Regions from separate parts of the Desulfomonile tiedjei DSM 6799 genome, predicted to be linked through region 2. Evidence: riboswitches for the same ligand, from Rfam matches in the RefSeq annotation. Region 2 holds a riboswitch; each other region holds the start of a gene.
The links. A riboswitch is a leader RNA that binds a small molecule or an ion and turns the genes downstream of it on or off. The one in region 2 is predicted to bind cobalamin.

Region 1 (4,794 bases), 2.5 Mb from region 2:
TAATCTTCCAATTGATGCTGCCCTGCACGTTATAGAGCATCCAGGGGCCGGGCCGAGGAACGAACTCTTCGTCCAATCCATTGCCTTGATAGAGCCGGAATCCCTCAGTGAAGAACCTGCCTGCGAAGATACCCGCTGCTATCGGGCCATACACCATGTTGCTCGCAACCCACTCTCTGTCGGATTGCCAGGAGCCAATCTCTGCGCCCCAGAATGTTCCGGGGTTTTGCCGAGGTCTCTTGGGGATGATGTTGATGGTTCCCCCTATCGCCTTCTGACCGAACTGAACGGTGCCGTCTCCTCTTAGTATTTCGATACGATCGATCAACTCGGGAAATATAGACATCCAGTTGGCGTCACCCAGTGGAGTGTTCAGCGTTCTACCGTCGTAGAGTAAGGACACTCTATTACCCGGCTCATTGGAAAAACCTCTCAACACAACCGCGGCATCGAAAGGTGTAGCGGAATAGCCCGACGTATATACACCCGGCTGGCCTTGAATCATGTTTGGAACCCCTATGTACCCTAACGATTCTACGCCCCGGTTCGGGACGATACTGACTGCAGCGGGTACATTCGCGAGATTCTGAGGCCGCCCTCCTGTGGAGACCACTTCACCGGGAGTAAGTGGATAGTCGGAACCCGGTTGGCCTGAAGGAATTGGATCGCCTGTGCCAAACCCCCCGTCGGTAGTCCCGGTTCTCGCTTGCGATTGCCGCCGATCCTGACGCGGGGCTTCGATCTCTACAGGAGCAAGCTGCTCTGTCGGCAGATTCTGTGCCGTTTCTGAAGACGATCTCTGCTGTGCATTAACCGTTGTTAGTGCGGGGCCAAAGGAGCATGTCAACGTTAAAACGAACCAAACGACTATGATATAGAGAAGAGTAGTTGAATCCCTCATGTCTGCATCTCCGATTAATATGTCCTCAGGGAAATTGAACTCGACAGCCTCGCATCGGCTACCGACAAATAGGTGGAGCACACGGAGAAGCTTTGTGAATGTCTCCGGCAAATCTTCCATTTCGGAGCAGACTTCCCGGCAAATTCCAGATTCCTGATAAGAGGTTTTGGGGGGCCAGCGCCGGAAACTGGTACTCTTCCACAAGCATCGGTGGAAGGTTTGGACTGCATGTCGGTACACAAGGTACCGGCGGTAGCGGCGCAACCGCAGGCCCGCCCGGAGCGCAGGTAACAGGTCTCCGACAAACAGGAAAACAACCAGCGGGAGATTGCGTCGGATAACAACCGGACACTCTCTGCGGAACAGGATAATTTGGACCGCAGGAAGGCGCATTCACTGGCTTGCATGTTCCTCTGGGAACAGGGCACAGTATTTCGGCAATTCTGAAAGGCAATGCCAACGCCGCTCCAGCCAGCCCCACCGTACATTGAATGATAGGTCTGACCGGCCCGGGATCACGAACATAGAGTGGTACGAGTTTGGGGTCGTGTACGGATTCCGGCCCAGAAAACGATCTAACTTTGTGGGGAACAGGGACACACGAAAGAGGTGCCTGATTGCAGGCTCCTCCACGCCGCGACATGTGGCCGGGGTTCGCCGGCATGGTTGGATATGGGGACTGGGGGCCAATATAGCCCGGAGTGTATGGCATTGACGAATAGCCTGGAGGTGGGCAAATACCGCCCGCCTGGCATTGCATCTGAACACCTAACGATAGACCGATAAGTGTGACGACTAATCCTATAAAACTCCTCTTCATTGGATTCCTCCTCATGAGACAAAACTCTCACCCAAAAATGATCCGGATTGCACTCACCATTCTGGAATGAACAGCAGGCTCAATGTCCTGCCTTTTCTTCCAGTTCCGGCTCCAATGTGCAGCGGTAGATACGGATAAACTTCGACACCTGCTGTTTGGCCGTCCAAACATGCCGAGAAAAAGTGATGTTGACTTGAGGAGCTTAGGCTTGGATAATGGCGGGAAGGGAATGCACATGAGATTCCCGCTTGCCCTGGGTTCCGGCGCCATCGGAACCTGGGGTTTCCTTACCTGCTCTTCATTTTAGAAACGAGTACAGCCTGAAACCAAAAAACCCTCCTTCGCGCGTTGGGGCGAAAGAGGGTGGTCTGCGTGCTTTCACCCATCCCGCCCGCGCAGGACATCTTCGGTGACCTTCATGCTTGGGTATTCTGGCTTCCGTTTCGACCTAGTCTCCGCGCCTTCCCGAAAGAATTTCTTCCAGTGGCTATTAGCGGATTTCGTTCACGGTCACAGCTGCGGGGCAGCGTCGGTCTTTCACCGACTTCCCCAAAGCACGTTGGTTTGGACTAAGAATAAAAGACTATCAAACAAATCCTATCAACACTGGTCGAGAGATGTCAAGCTGTTTTGTGATCCGTGCACAAATTCACTCAAAGTGAGGAGATGAATTCGTGCAATCCTCCGGATTCAGCAAATGTTCGGCTTCATGAATTTCCGGCATTGTCCGTGCTGCATCATCGAAAAATCGCATCCGTCGCGTGGAATCTGTAAGATTTACGCTCTCGCATGTTGCTTTGTTGAAAACACATACAAACTAAGTATAATGCCATTTTGGTGATGATTTTCTTGTGAACTCATCACTTCAAAGCTGATGAAAGGTCAAGTATGACGATAGATTTGGAGATTATGTGAATACAAGAACAATTTCAGGGCGTTATAGTATTAGAGAAGAGGTTGCGAACAGCCTTACTCACTTGCTTGGAATCCTTTTTTCCATCACAGGCATGGTTATTTTGATACTGTCTTCAAGTGAATCGGGAAATATCTGGCGCATTATCAGTTGTGTCGTTTTCGGAATGACGCTAATTCTTCTCTACACAGCGTCCACATTATATCACGGAATACAAAACCCGAGTGTAAAAGCGTTTATGCGGATCATCGATCATTCATCGATCTTTCTTCTCATTGCAGGCACGTACACTCCATTTACATTGGTAAATCTCAGAGGGCCATGGGGCTGGTCTCTTTTTGGCATTGTCTGGGGACTTGCTTTTTTGGGGATAATCGTTCAGACAGCTTTGCTTCGTCAATGGGTTGGTATTTCAGTCGGATTGTATGTCATCATGGGGTGGGCCGTTGTTGTGGCTATCAAACAAATGCTCGTGGCTGTAGCGCCACCCGGGATGATGCTTCTGCTCGCAGGGGGGCTTGCTTATACTTTCGGGATTATCTTCTACGTCTGGCATAGATTGCCGTATCACCATGCCGTTTGGCATCTTTTTGTACTAGCTGGAAGCATCTTTCACTTTTTTGCAGTCCTGTTTTATGCTGTACCTCTGGAATATTAGGAGTATTTGCTTCCGACCTGAAGGTTTCTCGTGGGTGGCCGCGATGCGGAGCATCCTTCAATCCGTCGAAGTGCAGGGAAGGTGGGGATGATATGGCAGTTGACATAATTTCCGACCTTTTGAACACCCTTCCTTCTTCGCTTAATAAGGAATGGTAGGGTCCGGCGTCTCTGCCGGACCGAACTGGTCGATTTATTATGAAAAATGTGCCGGCACGGAGGCACGGCACCTACCGGTCTTCGAGAAGCGCTTTTCGCAATCGGACAAAAATTCTGACATTTGCTATACTCGTGTTCGTTAGACCAATTCAGCCGACAAAAAACTATTAAGAACCCGGGACAATTGTGAAATCCAACACATCCACTATGTTGAACCCGTAATAAATGTACACCGATCCAGCTCCTAGAAAATCGGTCGGTCGCTGAACGGTGAAATGGTAGGTATGATTGCCTCGTTTGTTCGTGAGGTGCACGGTTTCTTCGTACTGCCTGGAATTGGGTAGCTTTATCACGAATTTGAGCGGGCTCTCCGATCGCGATCCGACGTACGAAAAACGGATCATGAGTGTCAGTCTATCGGGATACTGGTCCGTATTGAAAGTTCTCGTATTTGCGACAAACTGGAACTTGTCGTCTTTGAATAAGGCCGGCCCGAACTGCAAATCGTAAATTGCTATTCTTCCGGGTATCTCCCAGGCAAGCTCGCCGCCTTCTCGTTTGATATCTTTCGAGGCTTCGGATTCCGTTGCCTGAGCGAAGACGTTGCTCTCCAGACCGAACTGAATCAAGAAAACGAGAAACAGAAAAATGCCGCTTCTTTTCCACGTGCGGAACGCCATCATGCTCCCCACCATTTGGGGGTTATGGGTTTGGCTGAAACGAGCGGAGCGCCGCTTCCTTGAGGAATGGTAATCCCCGGCTGAGGAGTCTGGGGCTGGCGTTGTTGCGGGACTTCTTCGGATTCTTCTTCTTTCATTAGATCGAAGAAACGATCTCCTAGAACCCTACCGGGAACCTGGTCCCCATTCTCGGAAGGTTTTTTCATCTTCGATCCCAGAAAGCTGAAGAGCCATGAAAACAAGATGATCAGAACCAACGGGATGAGGCTGTAAAGAATACTCTCGATGTCCTTCATAGGGACGCCTCCGGAAGCAAGCATGTCAACGAAATGATATTGCCATAAAATGCCGAAACGTTCAACGAACCAGAATTCCTCGTCAGATACAGTTTCGCAGTTATGCACAAACATTGCGAAGGCTGGGGTATCCTGGGCGGAGTGATTAGACGGCTTTGCGTCGTCCGGAGCGAAGGATACCTCCAGCCTCCTCCCAGATTATGAAAAGAAAAGCGAATCAATGTGATGAACACCGAGCGGGTGTTCAGGTGAAAAGGTGTTGAAATCTCAGTATTGCTGATGTAAATTAATGTGCTTGTGTGCATTCGTCCAGATTCCAAACCGGGCAGGAGGTAGTTTAGCCATGGCGGATCGTATTTTCAATTTCA
Region 2 (4,794 bases):
GATTTTTGTAAGCGAAAGGAGCACGGCCACGTTGGGCGGCAGATCGTGTGTCAGACTGCGGAACCCTTCCACAAAGTCCCCGAAAGCTTCGTCCACGACAAAGAATGTGGAAGGATTTTCCTTCACGAAGGTCCTGAGTTTCTCAGGGTCCAAAAGGAGCCCGGTAGGATTATTGGGACTGCACAGGAACACGATTTCTCCACCGTGTATCATCGATTGCAAGTGCTTCCAATCGAGGCGAAAGTCCTCCGATTCCTTCAACACGAGCTTCACTACGTCCAAACCGGCTGCTCTCGCGGCTTCTTCATAATCGGAATAGGTGGGAACAGCAATAACGGCTCTTCGAGCACCAACTGCATGAGGAATCAGATGCAGAATTTCCGTCGAACCGTTTCCCGCCACGATGTTTTCAGGGCTGATTTCATAACGGTCTGCGGCTGCAGCAATGAGATCGGAACAGGTCGGGTCCGGGTAATGCACTATGGACCCTAATACTGAACTCGCGAGTCCTCTAAGCCATTCAGGAAATCCGAGAGGATTGATGTTTGCCGAGAAATCGATGATGCTATCCTGCGGGATTCCCGATTCCCGGGACAAAGCCAAGAGATTTCCGCCGTGTTTCCGTGATGTCATGTACACCGCCGATCATACGTTTGCCTGGGATACCGATGCTTCCTCAAATGTCGCCACTTCAGTGAGAATGCGGACCGCTGCGTCTACAAGCGTCATGGCGAGAGCCGCACCGGTTCCTTCACCCAGCCGCATATCCAAATTGAGAAGGGGCTTTGCTCCGAGATGATCGAGAGCTATGATATGCCCCTGCTCGACACTGCGATGTGCCGCTATCATGTAATCGCGCGACGCGGGACAGATGCTCGCTGCTATCAACGCTCCGGCTGTGGAGATAAATCCGTCGATAAGGACTGGTTTGCGCCTGGATGCAGCCCCGAGAATGAGTCCTGCGATTCCACCGATCTCAAATCCGCCTATTTTTGAGAGTACATCCCAGGGATCGCGGGGGTCGGGGTTGTTGACCTTGAGAATCTTCTTTATCACTTCGACTTTGTGAAGAAATTGATCGTCTTCGATTCCTGTGCCGCGACCCGTTACTTTCTCAGGCGGTTGGCCCGTGAAAGCGGCTACAATAGCGCTACTGGGGGTTGTGTTTCCGATACCCATGTCTCCGGTGCCGAAAAGACTGTAGGAAAAGCTCAACTCATGAGCTATCTCGATCCCCGCTCTTACCGCCAGTATTGCTTCCTCACGCGTCATTGCGGGCCCAACACCCATATTGTCCGTGCCCGGCCGGATGCGCCTTGAGACAAAATTCAGATGGCCTTCGACTCCTTCAATTTCTCCGGCCACGCCCATGTCCACCACGACTACATCTGCTTTTACAGTCCTGGCAAGCGCGTTGATTCCGGCTCCGCCGCGCAGAAAGTTGTGAACCATCTGAACCGTAACTTCTGCAGGGTATTTGCTCACGCCCTCCGCTGTAACGCCATGATCCCCCGCCATGGTCACAATGACCCGGTTATCGAATTTCGGGTTCATCGATCCGGTCATCCCGGCAAGATCCATGGCTAGGTCCATGAGTCTGCCCAATGCCCAGTGCGGCATGGTGAGCATGTCCAGCCTTTCCTTGGCTCTATTGCGAAAATATGTGTCAGCCGGTTCTATCCCGGCGATTGTCTGTTCGACCAAATTCATAAAGAAGTCCTTTCCTTAAGAGTCAGTGGTAATCCGCACGCAACGAGCATGACCTCATCGGCCTTTGTGGCAATTATCTGATTACAGCGTCCGACAAGATCCCTGTACAAGCGTCCCAGAGGGTTTTCGGGGACAATTCCCGATCCCACTTCATTGGTGACGAATACGACTGTTGCATTTGAAAGGGAACAGGCATCCAGCAATTCTCCCACTACCGAGATCAGCTCGTATTCGGTAAAGTCTTTTTCCTGCAATGAAGCTTGGTACATCAGATTGCTAATCCACAGGGTCAAGCAGTCGACAAGATAAACGGAATGCCTGGACTGAGCGAGAATTGGAGCGATTGCGACGGGTTCCTCAATAGTGTCCCATAATCTATCGCTTCTCTGCTCTCTGTGCTTTCTGACCCGCTCAGCCATTTCTGCGTCCTTCGGCTGACAGGTCGCAATGAAGCCACGAGATCCGGGAAGAGATTCGGCCAGATTCAAAGCGTAATCACTTTTTCCGCTTCGACTACCGCCTGTGATAAGAACGATCCTCGCCATTTGAGACCTATTTATTATGCTATTTTGAGGAACAATCCGGAAAAATTCAAGTAGCTTTCCAACATGAGTAAAAGGCTCAGTCGGAAAATTCTCCCTGACCGGAGTTCACATAAGCGTCTCAACATCCTGAATACAAAAACAAATATACGCTAAGCGCGTAGCGACAGGAAACCTGCCCGTGCCAGAGGCAGTGTGCGGAAGGAGAATCGATGGTCAGAAGCATAAAAAAATCCTCGGGTATGCCCGAGGATGCCGTTTTTCATCCTGCTGCCATGCTCTCGAACCGCGAAGAGCGTGACGCTATAGCTCCCATGGGCAGGTCTTCTGGCTTCCGGTTCGTTTTACTCGCCGCCCTTCCCATCAAGAATTGACAGTGGTATTGCGGCTTTCATCCCCGGTTACAGCGGCGGGTCCGCAACGGATTTGCACCGTTTTCCCTAAAATCCTGATTTTTAGGATAGCCCAATTACTGAACCTTAACTAGTAGGATAACGGTCGAAGGCTACAACAGTCAAGGAAAAAAATCCGGGAAACTGTGTCGACACCCCGATCCTGACCCGAAAAAGTCGCTGGAAGCGCGACCGAACGTAGCCGTGGGCGCAACCGTTTGCTACAGCATGTCGCGCAATGAAGTTTTTCCGTGCACTCCAATCTTTATAGCGATTGCCAAAAATTTTGACGTTTATCCCATGCTCCAACACAAGATACTGGTGGGAACCGGCGTCCCTGTCGGTCCATTATATCGATATCATTGATCATATTAAAGATGTGCCGGCACGGAGGCACGGCACCCACCAACATTCTTATTTCAATCGGATACCACTTTTGGCAATTCTTTATACGTTGTCATCGATCCTCGGAATGAGCCTGATCGGGATTTCCGCAGTGAAACGGCAACAGGGAAGATCAGACATTGTCGCACTTTGAGATGGAGAACATCAGGCCTCATGATTTTGACTTCTTGATTTTTTTCTGCTGTTGGTTTAAATTTGATGCTCACCCATCGTTTTTCCAGCAGATACTTAGATCCAGGAGACTTCACTCATGGCAGATTTCGAGCCCACTATAGTAGCATTTTGTTGTCATTATTGTGCGTACGGCGCGGCGGATCTCGCCGGCAGCATGAGACTTGAATATCCTACCAATATACGAGTTATCCGACTGCCTTGCACAGGAAAGATTACGCCGGTTTTCCTGCTCCGGGCTTTCGAGAAAGGCGCTGACGGCGTATACGTTGCCGGCTGTCTTGAAGGTGATTGTCACTTCATCCAAGGAAACCTGGTGGCCAAACCTCGCGTGAATTATACGAAGAAATTGATCCAGGAAGCCGGTCTCGAGCCGGAACGCCTGGAGATGTTCAACATGAGCGCCGCCATGGGCCCGAAATTCGCCGAAGTCGCTCGTGAGTTCACGGAACGCATCCGCAATTTGGGTCCCAGTCCACTTAACAAAAAGCATAAGAATACGGTAAAAGCGGCTTAAAACAGGCAAAGTCCCTTTGGAGGCGAAAAATGGTCATAGGCGAACGGAAACCCTTCGATGAAATCATGCGTATGATAGAAGGGAACAAGAAAATCATGGTACTGGGATGCGGTGGCTGCGTAACAGTATGCCTTACGGGCGGTCACGATGCAGTACGCGTTCTGTCCAGCCAACTCAGAATAGCACGCGAAAAAGAAGAAAAACCGCTCGAAATTATCGAACATACTATAGAACGACAATGCGATCCCGAGTACATCGAGCAAGTGGAGAGCATGGTTCCTCAAGTGGAAGCAGTTGTCTCCATGGCATGTGGCGCAGGCGTGCAGTTCATGGCGGAAAAATATATGGGAATTCCGGTGTACCCTGCTCTGAATACCGGATTCGTGGGCGGTTCCAAGAAAGAAGGATACTACGTCGAACGCTGCCAGACCTGTGGTGAGTGTAAACTGGCGTACACCGGCGGAATCTGTCCCATAGCCCGTTGCTCGAAAAGCCTTCTGAACGGTCCGTGTGGAGGCTCCACGAAGGGCAAGTGCGAGATCGACCCCGATGTGGATTGCGCCTGGCAACTGATAATCGATCGGCTGAAATCTCTCAATCTCATGGATAGATATGAACAGATCATGCCGTCAAACGACTGGAGATCCAATAGGGACGGAGGTCCCCGCAAGATGATCAGGGAGGACTTTCAACGATGAGCGTCGAGTGTAAAACAAACAGCAAACTCGAGAAGATTCTCAGGTCCGGCCAGTTCGCGGTAACCGGCGAATGCGGCCCACCTCGCGGCGCCGATCCGGAAGTCATCCGAAAAAAATGCCAGCTCCTGAAGAATAATGCAGATGCTTTCAATATTACCGATAACCAGACTTCAGTGGTGAGAATGTCCTCAATCGCTTCCGCTGTGATCATGATGCAGGAAGGGATGGAGCCGGTCATGCAGATGGTATGCAGAGACCGGAACCGAATCGCCATGCAGAGTGACATTCTCGGTGGCGCTGCTCTGGGTATCAACAACATGCTCTGCTTGTCCGGAGACCACCAGAAATTCGGAGATCAT
Region 3 (4,794 bases), 270 kb from region 2:
CAATTGGGATTCAAGCTCAACCGCGTGAAACCCTCAGGTCTCTTGAAGATTGTTGAAGGATAAGACCGAATCGATAGGGCCGTAAGGAGGCTGCAATGGAATACGAAGGCTATGTTTTTCCTGACGATCTCAAATATGAAAAGAATCACTTCTGGGCGAAAATGGAAGGAGACCTTGTCGTAACAGGCGCAACGGAATTTATCTCCAAACAGGCAGGAGAAATCACGTTTGTGGATCTCCCCGAAGAAGGGGACGACGCGAGCCAGGGCAAGCCGTACGGCTCCATCGAATCGGGCAAATGGGTCGGTAGAATTTACGCGGTAGTCAGCGGCGAAATCGTCGAGGTGAATTCATTGCTCGAAGACGAACCCGAGAAGATGAACGAGTCACCGTACGGTGAGGCATGGATCTGCAAGATCAGACCGTCAAACCTGGAAGAAGAGATGAAAGCTTTGATGGACCCGAATGACGCGTTCAAAGATTTCATCAAAGAAGAGATTCGAAAAATAGAAGAGCAGAAGAAATAGTAAGAGATCAGATTTATCACCTGTTTGCCTGTGTGAACCATACTGTGCCGGCATGGAGATCTGCCGCTATCGTCCCGCGGTAGAGTCCGGCATCCCCTGCCGGATCTCGCGGTCGAACCAATTTGTGCAAGTCATTCACAGCGAAGTGATTTCCAGCGTCGTGGAAGTGCCGGAATCCCACCCATCCCAGAGAAAAGTGTTTTCTTTCCCGTCGGCAATAAGCCTCATAGCATACCGAACCTGATCCTCATACAACTCACAGAAGGCTCCGGGTCTGTTCATCCCTCCGTTCATCTCATAGGCTTCCGCCGGACACGGAGAGCCGCAGAAATGCCGTATCGCGCAAACGGCACACGGGCCGATCTCCTCTACCTTCCTACCGGTGACAGACTTGAATGCTCTGGTTTCCAGTACATCCGAGATATTGTCTCGGAAGAGATTTCCTCCGTTAAACTCAGGGACCCCAACGAACTCACTGCAAGGGAACAGATCCCCCTTCGCTCCCACGGCAAAGAAACACCTTCCGCCGCCGCACGGAGAAATGTCACACATGAGCCGCCGAGCCAGAGGAGCAACTATGCCGATCAGAACATTTGCGAAATTGGCGATTACCAGTTTCCGTCCCGTCTTCTGATAGAGTTCATAGGTTCGGTCGAGGGCTTTGAGATAATGAGGGGACATTTCAGCGTCTCTCGGCTTGATGTCCCTGGCTCCTTGCCTGGTGCATCTCACCGGGTTAAGCATCCCTATGGGGACTTCCATTTCGTGAAGGAAGTTTACCATGTCGGTCAGGGATTCCGTGTTCCGGCTCGTGACCGTACAGATCACATTGTAATTCGGGTATCCCTTCAATCTCTCAAGCACCGTGACGGTCTTCTCAAAGAATCCTTCTCCAGCCCAATTCTTTCTTGTCAGGTTTGCTACAGCGGCTTCATGACCGTCAAGAGAAAGCCCTATCCCCACATTCCGAGAAGTAAGGAATTCGATGGACTCGTCATCCAGGAGCGTAGCATTCGTCTGAATCCCAAAGCTAAAATCATCCTTGTATTTCGTGATGCCTGCAAAGACAGCGTCGCGAGCAAGCATGGGCTCTGACCCGTGGAATACCACCTGGGGTAGCCTTCCCTCAGGTAGCGTGCTTCTGAAGTATTCCTTGAGAATGTCCAAAGCTCTGATGAGTTCCTCCCGGGTCATTTGGCTGCCGCTTTTGCGCAGTTCTTCCGGGATGTAGCAGTACGAGCAGTTCAGATTACATCGCTCAGTCGGATTGAAGTAAACCGCGGAAGGTTTGAGGCCAAACCGTAGCAATTCCATCTCCTGCGCAAAGGTCTCGCGCTTCTTCCGAAACTCCTGGATAAGGGAACCCGACTCGTCGAGAGCCTCACTGATCTTCTCTTTTCGCAAGAGCGACCAAAAAGCGGTGTCGGGATCGAGAAGGGCAACATAGTCGGGGTGTTCGATTTCGATGAACTGAATAGTGGGCCCGTTTCCTGTGTTGAAATATTGACCGCTGGACGATGCGGAATTGTTTGCCATATTGGTTGTGTGCATGAATACATCTCCTGAGAGAATATTGCTTTGCAGCAATGTGGCGGGGGTGACAAGTCGAACATACCCCCGCCTGGTTGTGGGTGGGCTACTTGGCTTTGGCTACCATCAGAATGTAATGGGACAATCCGGTACCGTCAGCCGCACAAGTCTTCCGATAGGCTATGACATCCTTCAATTCGTCATCACCTCCTTTCTTCAGCCAAGAAACAAAAAAACCCTGACACCAAAAAGGTGCAGGGTTCTGCTTTTGCCATCAGGGTTTACCCTGGTCTAAACGCCCGTCTTCTGGCTTTCGGGTCATCCTCCACCCGCCCTTCCCATCCGGTTTAGACCGAACAGTGGATATGCGGGCTTTGTCACCGATTACAGCGGCGGGACCGCCACGGATTTACACCGTGTTCCGATAGCGCCCAGACTCTATAATTCTACCTTAGCATCGGATACATCACGGCTGCAAGGAAAATCAACCAATGTGGATGCAATGGACTGCAATTCCATTGACGGTAATCGGGAATCTTGATAGGAGTGATGCGCCGGACAGGCAGGGCTTTGTCTTTCGGTAGGGAAGGGGCGATCATGGAATCTACGAACCTGCTCGATATCACCATAAAATACTTCAATGTGATTGTGTTCGTCATGTGTGTCTTCTTCGGGATGATCTCGCTGTTTGCCTCATGGATCGCGTGGAGAGAAGTCCATCGGAGGCGCAATCTCGTTCGAAGCGTACTGGCTGCGTACAACATAACCGAGGATGCTTTGGAGCAAGGTAGAACTCAGCACGGTGAACTCGACCTGGACCCGGCTGTAGTGCAAACGATTTTCAATAGTATCCAGGAGATTCTCAACGCCATTTACGGCGAAGTCACCGGAAAACCCATTCCCGCACGCGAAGACCGAATGCACGGCGGCAAACTGGCCCGCATCAAAGCGCTCGGTCGTATCTGGAAGAAGAACCGTGAACCTGAGAAAATAGACATTGCGCACGGCGTTCCCACACTGGTTGCAGAAGACAGAGAACACCATCACAGCATTTCTCATCCTTAGTTTCATTTTTTTGCCTGAAAACCTTCCACGAGCCTCTGGGATTCTCTAGAAATCGTGTTATAATTACGAGTTCGCGTTCGCATCTGGAACACGGTCAAATCCTCACAAGATAATTGGGAGAAAGTATATGCAAACAGGGACCGAAACCGTGAAACGAGGTCACGCCCAAATGCTCAAGGGCGGAGTAATTATGGATGTGGTAACTCCCGAGCATGCCCGCATCGCGGAAGAGGCCGGGGCCTGCGCTGTCATGGCACTGGAACGAGTTCCCGCGGATATCCGAGCCCACGGGGGAGTCGCTCGCATGAGCGATCCCGGTCTGATACTTGAAATTATGAGCGCTGTCAGCATCCCGGTCATGGCGAAGTGTCGTATCGGCCACTTTGTCGAGGCCCAGATACTGGAAGCGATCGGCGTCGATTATATTGACGAGAGCGAAGTACTTACCCCTGCCGACGAGCACAATCATATAAACAAGCACGATTTCAAAGTGCCATTCGTATGCGGCTGCAGAAATCTCGGCGAAGCCCTCAGACGAATCGGTGAGGGCGCTGCCATGATACGCACCAAAGGGGAAGCAGGAACCGGCGACGTTGTCGAAGCAGTCCGGCACGCGCGGTCGGTTATGGGCGAAATTCGACGGCTAACCACCATGCGAACAGATGAGATGATGGCCTATGCCAAGGAAATCGGTGCCCCTTATGAACTCGTTAGAGAAACCGCGGAGCTCGGCCGTCTCCCTGTGGTGAATTTTGCAGCGGGTGGCGTTGCTACTCCCGCGGATGCCGCTTTGATGATGCAGCTCGGCGTAGACGGAGTATTCGTCGGCTCCGGAATTTTCAAGAGCGGTAATCCACCTTTGCGGGCCAAGGCTATTGTTCAGTCGGTTACCCATTACAACGATCCGAAAATCCTTGCAGAAATAAGCAAGGGCCTCGGCGAGCCCATGGTGGGGATCGGAGTGACAACGCTTCCTGAAGAGGCTCGACTGGCCACACGCGGATGGTGACGGACCTATGAAAATAGGCGTTTTGGCCCTGCAGGGGGCTTTTCAGGAACATTGTGCGATTCTGAAGCGTCTTGGGGTCGAGGCAGTTCAAGTGAGGCTTCCGGAGCAGCTCGAAGATCTGGACGGCCTCATCATTCCCGGGGGCGAGAGCACTTCCATCGGCAAGCTCGCTGATTGGTACGGTCTCATGGAGCCTCTGGTTAAAGTGTCTCGATCCGTACCCGTCTGGGGAACCTGCGCAGGACTGGTATTCATGGCAAGGGACGTGGGCATGGATCAGCCTGTCCTAAAAGCCATGGACATGGTCATCGAGAGAAACGCTTTCGGTCGGCAAGTAGATAGTTTTGAGGAAGATCTGGAAATTTCCGGCCTGGAAGGCGGCCCCTTTCACGGGGTTTTCATCAGAGCGCCTGCAATTGTCAGGGTGGGGAAAGAGGTCGAAATTATCGGGAAACTGAAGGATGGGCGAATCGTGGCTGCGAGGCAAGGAAAATTGCTCGTAACCGCTTTTCATCCGGAATTGACGTCTGATGACCGCCTGCACAAATACTTTGTGGATATGTGCAAGGCCGCGTCACAGTAACTTTCATTTTTATTGCATATTTCCCTGTCGGTCCATGCTTGCTTTTTTCCTGTTACAATTTTTCAAGAACCGATTGGCTC
Region 4 (4,794 bases), 1.2 Mb from region 2:
GGCTCTTCTCCGAGAATTGTCTTTTGTCGTTTTCAATATTTCAGTCCTCATTCTCGTGTTTCAAATTTTAGTCAACTGAGAGTCAACATGAATGCGGAATCTGCGGTGCATTTGTGTCTATGTGGGACACATATCTAATCCCTTAAAGTCCTCTTGTCAAGCCATTATTGTGATGTTTAGTCGATAGGTGTCTTTTCGTGTCTAGGTAAGTAAAAAGGGATTCCTAATCCGCAGGTCGCAAGTTCGATCCTTGCCGGGGGCACCACAGATGAATCGTAACCAAGCTATTGGCCGTTTGTCCTACATCCTTTTTCTTTCTCAGAATCACTACTGTGCCCATTATATGTACTTGTCCTGAGAACAGGCCTTATTTATGGCTGATCAATGATGTCAGCGCGAGTCCGGTCTCACCTTTTTCTTGACACCTTACCCTTCTTCTGAGAATCTTTAAGAACATACGTCGAGGCGCCAACGGAACACGGTAAAAACCGTGGCGGTCCCGCCGCCGTAACCGGAGACGAAACGTGCAAAACCACTGTCCGGCTTCAGCCGAATGGGAAGGGCACGTGGAGAGAGACCCGGAAGCCGGAAGACGAGCGCTCCGACGAGGGTAACCGATGGTAAAGGAACGCCCTGCTGCTGAAACGCGGCAGGGCTTTTTATTTTCTGTGATGGTTCACAGCGACAAATGCAGAGATATGTGCCGGCACGGAGGCACGGCACCTACCGATTTTCGAGCTCTTTTCGCAATCGGCAATAATTCTGACATCTGCTATAGGAGAAACCTATCGTCTCGAATCGCCTTACAGACCAAAGCGCCTGCTTAGAAAGGTTCTGATGTGAAAGCACTTCGACTTCACCAGGTGGGTGAACTGAGGCTCGATGAGGTGACACTGCCCGAGCCCTCTCCTGAAGAAACCGTGGTCCGCGTGCGTTACTGCGCACTATGCCGCACGGACGCCAAGATGTGGCAGAAGGGCCAACGAGACCTCGTCTTGCCGCGGGTGTTGGGTCATGAGGTCTCTGGAATCGATCTGACCTCCGGGCGTGAAGTGGTCGTCTGGCCCGGTGCGACCTGCGGTAGTTGCAGTTTCTGCATCCAGGGATCGGAAAACCTCTGTCCCGACATCCACATTATGGGGTTCAACCGGGACGGCGGACTCGCGCAGGCCATGGTTGTGCCGAAGGAATCGCTGATTCCCGTACCTGCCGGCGTCTCATTGCGGCTCGCCTGCTTGGCCGAACCGTTGGCGTGTTGTCTCAATGCGCTGCATCAAATCCAGACCCGGCCCGGTGATCGGATACTGGTCTTCGGGGCCGGGCCTGTGGGTCTTTTGATGGGACTCGCAGCTCGGTCTTTTTCCGCGCGGGCTTTCGTCGTGGAAAAAGAACCGGCGAGGCTTGAACAGAGCCAGGTCTATTTGGATCGCCTCGGCATCCCAGCCGGCACCCAACCTTCCGCCAAGGGTTTTGATGCTGCGATCAATGTCTGTGCTGCCACGGACACCCTTTTCTCGGGACTTCGTTCGACCCGCGCGGGAGGAAGCTTCTGCCTGTTCAGCGGATTGCCTCATGAGGACACCATCACTTCCGACGTTGTCAACGAAATCCACTATCGACAACTTCGTGTCACTGGAGCGTACGGTTGCACGCGAGCACAGTTTCATGAAGCACTCGACATTATCAGGCAGCATGATCGGGACATCGAGCTTTTAGTAGAAGGGGAGATCACCCTTGAAGAAGTGACCGGCCATCTCCCTCGAATCGCTGACGGTCAGGCGCTCAAGATTTTGGTTCGAATCGAATGATGCCATTTTGCATTCAAGATGTGCTTACTGCACTGACCTGGCTCCGCAGGTCAGTGCTTCGGCTTTAACGAGAACTATCTGGACTGAAAGTCCGTATGACCTGGGATGTGGGGGCTTTCGAGAGTCCTGCCATTCCTTGCCGTCATGCCGGTTTTACTACTGTGAAAGGAGACACCATGGCGACCGAACTGCAATTGCGGGAATTCGGACGGCTGACGTCGGCCGTTGCTCTGGGACGTACACTCAGCCGAGACGAAGCCCGTGAAGCGTACCGACAGATCATTCTTAATGAACAACCGGAACTTCAACAGGGGGCATTCCTCATGGCCCACATTTCCCGCGGCCCCACCATCGAGGAACTGGGAGGTGCCTGGGATGCGCTCGATCGCCACGACACAGCCAAGGTCTACACTACCCGGAGCGGCGTCATCTGCGATATCGTGGGCACCGGCTCTGATTCATTGAAGACGGTCAACGGGTCTACTCCGGCCACTTTCATTGCTTCAGCCTGCGGGTTGCCCATAGCTAAGAAAGGAGCCCGTCTGGTCACCGGAGTTGCCGGAGCATCGGACATTCTCGAAATCCTGGGCATCGATCTGAATGCTCCATTGTCCCAGGCACAGGACTGTCTCGACAAGTACGGCATCTGCTACCTGCCCGGAGAAGCATTTCTGAAGTCAGGTTGGGCACGATTGATCAGGTCCATGCGATTTACGTCCGCGTTCAACATTATCGGCCCGATCACCCGTCCGTGTGAGCAGAACAACGCCATAGTCATCGGAGCGTATGCACCCCACGTCTGCGACCAGCTCATCGCGGTACTTAAGGAAATCGGTATGCCCGCAGCGGTATCGCCCTTCGGCACTGCCGAAGGCATGGACGTCGGTCTCGGCATGGATGAATACTCCCCCTGTGGCCCCACAAGGGTGGTCGAACTGAAGGACGGTCGCGTGGAGACCTATGAAGTCACCCCTGAGGATTTCGGCATCAAAACAATTCCCTTTGAGAAGATTGCCAGTCGCAAGACCGCCGAGGCCAATGCAAAAGCCATTCTTCATGTGCTGTCTCAGGCGTACGACGAACCCGAAGCCCTGTTCTTCTGCATGAATGCCGGAGCTGCCCTGTACATCTCAGGCTACGCAGAAAGCTATCGGCAAGGCACGGATATGGCGAGGCAAGCTCTGGCTTCGGGAAAGGCACTTGAGAAACTCCAGCAACTCAGGGAATTCCAGGGAACGGCCTGAGACCAATATGCTTTCAAAGAGAGAAGATCTGGGAAACCCTTCTTGTAAGAAGTGTTTCCCAGTCCCTTCCCAAGAACTTTTAATATTCACCCAATTCCGTGGTTTTTCATAGAAAAACTACGGAATTGGGTGAGTGCTAAAAGTTTTTTGAAGGATTTGGAGACCTTTCTTATAAAAAGGTCCCCGGATTTTACTGCTTTGAAAGCAAATCCGTATGAGAAAATGCCATGGCGGGATGCCGAGCCGCTCCTCAAATTGACCGGATAAAGTAGTCCTGCGTAAAGTACTATAACGAGGAGACCTCTTGGGCTCATATCCGTTTGCTCAAACGAAGCGATTTGCGTCACCCTTCTTGCCGTTTAAGCTTCAGTTCGCCCACCCAATCATAGGTGCTAATTTTGCTGCAGTTCTTTGTCCCTCAGGGACTAAAGACAATAGCCCGGTAATTCATTGCCGAATTTGTGTGTCAGCCGTCCCTACATAGCTCTAAAATCATGAGTTTTTTCCTTAATCGGCGATAAATCGTCGGCCTATTTTTCCCGCTTCTCGCGGATTCCCCTGAATAACAAAGCGAAAACACTCTAAGTCAGCGCACAAGATGTGCCTCCCCCGTTTATACTTCACTTCAACTTCATCTCAAATGAAATCATGGACACTTTGAAGCCATAGCACTTTTCGATATACTGAAAAAGCGGCTGATTGGTTCCGAAAGTCGCACCCTTTTGCAATACGTTGTCGCAACTGAAAAGAAAGAAAATGAAAGTACTCGCCTCAAAATCAGAATTTTCCGATCCGGTCTCCCCGTCCTTCATACTTCTCCTGGAAAATCTCGACGCTGCCGTGTGGGTAGTTGATGCGGAAAACAAGCAGCTTCTGTTCGCAAATTCTCGGGCAGAAAAGATTTTGGCAGAATCGGAAAGCATCGCACACGAATACTCGTCTTCTGCGCCGGGTAGTCTGTGGAAGAAACCTGAGTCACTTGTTCCCCCATTGGAAGGTGATTCCGAATATCGGATCACGAAAGCCGGCCGGAAATTTGCAGTCCAAGAGCTTGATATAGATTGGCTGGATGGGAGAAAAGCTCAGGTAACCATTGCTCGGGATGTCACGCACACCAGCCGATTGGAAGAGGCTTTGCATGAGCTGGAAGCCCGCTTTCGAGCTACTCTTGATAATGCTGCTCAGGCAATTGTGCTTACCGATGATAAGGGTCACTATGCCCAGGTGAATCCGGCGTGGGAGAGAATGTTCGGGTACACAGCCGAAGAAGCGCTTGGAATGTCGCACCTGGATGTAACTCACCCCGATTTTCTCACCATATCGGAAGAGAAACTTACTGCACTGATCAGAGGAGATCTCGATTTTTACCGCATGGAAAAACTGTACGTTCGCAAGGACGGCACTTCCTTCTGGGGCGACCTGAGCGTCAGCCCTGTGCGAGGTCTGGATCGCCAGATTGGAGCCGCCGTAGGCATCATATCGGATATAACGGAAGCAAAGAAAGCCCAGGAAGCTCTCAAAGAGAGGGATGCACTCATCAGCGCTTTGTATAACAAAGCAGCACAAGCCATTGCATCCACCGATCACCAGGGAAAATTCGTTGAAGTCAATCCCGCATTCGAACGGATGTTCGGATACAGCAGGAGTGAAGCTCTGGAATTGACCCATCTGGATATAACGGTCCCTGAATTTTTCGACGTTTCCAGAGATAAGGCAGCGTCGCTTTTTCGTAGGGAATTGGA

Region 1: another riboswitch for cobalamin. It lies ahead of DESTI_RS30825 (hypothetical protein); the one in region 2 lies ahead of cobU (bifunctional adenosylcobinamide kinase/adenosylcobinamide-phosphate guanylyltransferase).
Region 3: another riboswitch for cobalamin. It lies ahead of cbpA (modified peptide precursor CbpA); the one in region 2 lies ahead of cobU (bifunctional adenosylcobinamide kinase/adenosylcobinamide-phosphate guanylyltransferase).
Region 4: another riboswitch for cobalamin. It lies ahead of DESTI_RS04945 (alcohol dehydrogenase catalytic domain-containing protein); the one in region 2 lies ahead of cobU (bifunctional adenosylcobinamide kinase/adenosylcobinamide-phosphate guanylyltransferase).

What each region holds. Positions count from the first base shown of each region.
Region 1 is NC_018025.1:3,943,563-3,948,356, reverse strand. Features, by position in the region: gene DESTI_RS16685 (TonB-dependent receptor) at 1-901, opposite strand, end outside; gene DESTI_RS30825 (hypothetical protein) at 960-1,721, opposite strand; cobalamin riboswitch at 2,126-2,313, opposite strand; gene trhA (PAQR family membrane homeostasis protein TrhA) at 2,633-3,292, shown strand; gene DESTI_RS16670 (hypothetical protein) at 3,618-4,133, opposite strand; gene DESTI_RS16665 (hypothetical protein) at 4,130-4,426, opposite strand; gene serC (3-phosphoserine/phosphohydroxythreonine transaminase) at 4,770-4,794, shown strand, end outside.
Region 2 is NC_018025.1:6,446,466-6,451,259, reverse strand. Features, by position in the region: gene DESTI_RS27770 (cobyric acid synthase) at 1-633, opposite strand, end outside; gene cobT (nicotinate-nucleotide--dimethylbenzimidazole phosphoribosyltransferase) at 646-1,710, opposite strand; gene cobU (bifunctional adenosylcobinamide kinase/adenosylcobinamide-phosphate guanylyltransferase) at 1,707-2,255, opposite strand; cobalamin riboswitch at 2,553-2,734, opposite strand; gene DESTI_RS27750 (hydrogenase iron-sulfur subunit) at 3,300-3,737, shown strand; gene DESTI_RS27745 (methylenetetrahydrofolate reductase C-terminal domain-containing protein) at 3,767-4,435, shown strand; gene DESTI_RS27740 (methylenetetrahydrofolate reductase) at 4,432-4,794, shown strand, end outside.
Region 3 is NC_018025.1:213,111-217,904, forward strand. Features, by position in the region: gene DESTI_RS00865 (CoB--CoM heterodisulfide reductase iron-sulfur subunit B family protein) at 1-63, shown strand, start outside; gene gcvH (glycine cleavage system protein GcvH) at 96-527, shown strand; gene cbpB (peptide-modifying radical SAM enzyme CbpB) at 663-2,078, opposite strand; gene cbpA (modified peptide precursor CbpA) at 2,164-2,253, opposite strand; cobalamin riboswitch at 2,337-2,541, opposite strand; gene DESTI_RS00880 (hypothetical protein) at 2,655-3,122, shown strand; gene pdxS (pyridoxal 5'-phosphate synthase lyase subunit PdxS) at 3,250-4,131, shown strand; gene pdxT (pyridoxal 5'-phosphate synthase glutaminase subunit PdxT) at 4,139-4,714, shown strand.
Region 4 is NC_018025.1:1,163,902-1,168,695, reverse strand. Features, by position in the region: cobalamin riboswitch at 425-616, shown strand; gene DESTI_RS04945 (alcohol dehydrogenase catalytic domain-containing protein) at 840-1,808, shown strand; gene trpD (anthranilate phosphoribosyltransferase) at 1,985-3,052, shown strand; gene DESTI_RS28455 (PAS domain S-box protein) at 3,809-4,794, shown strand, end outside.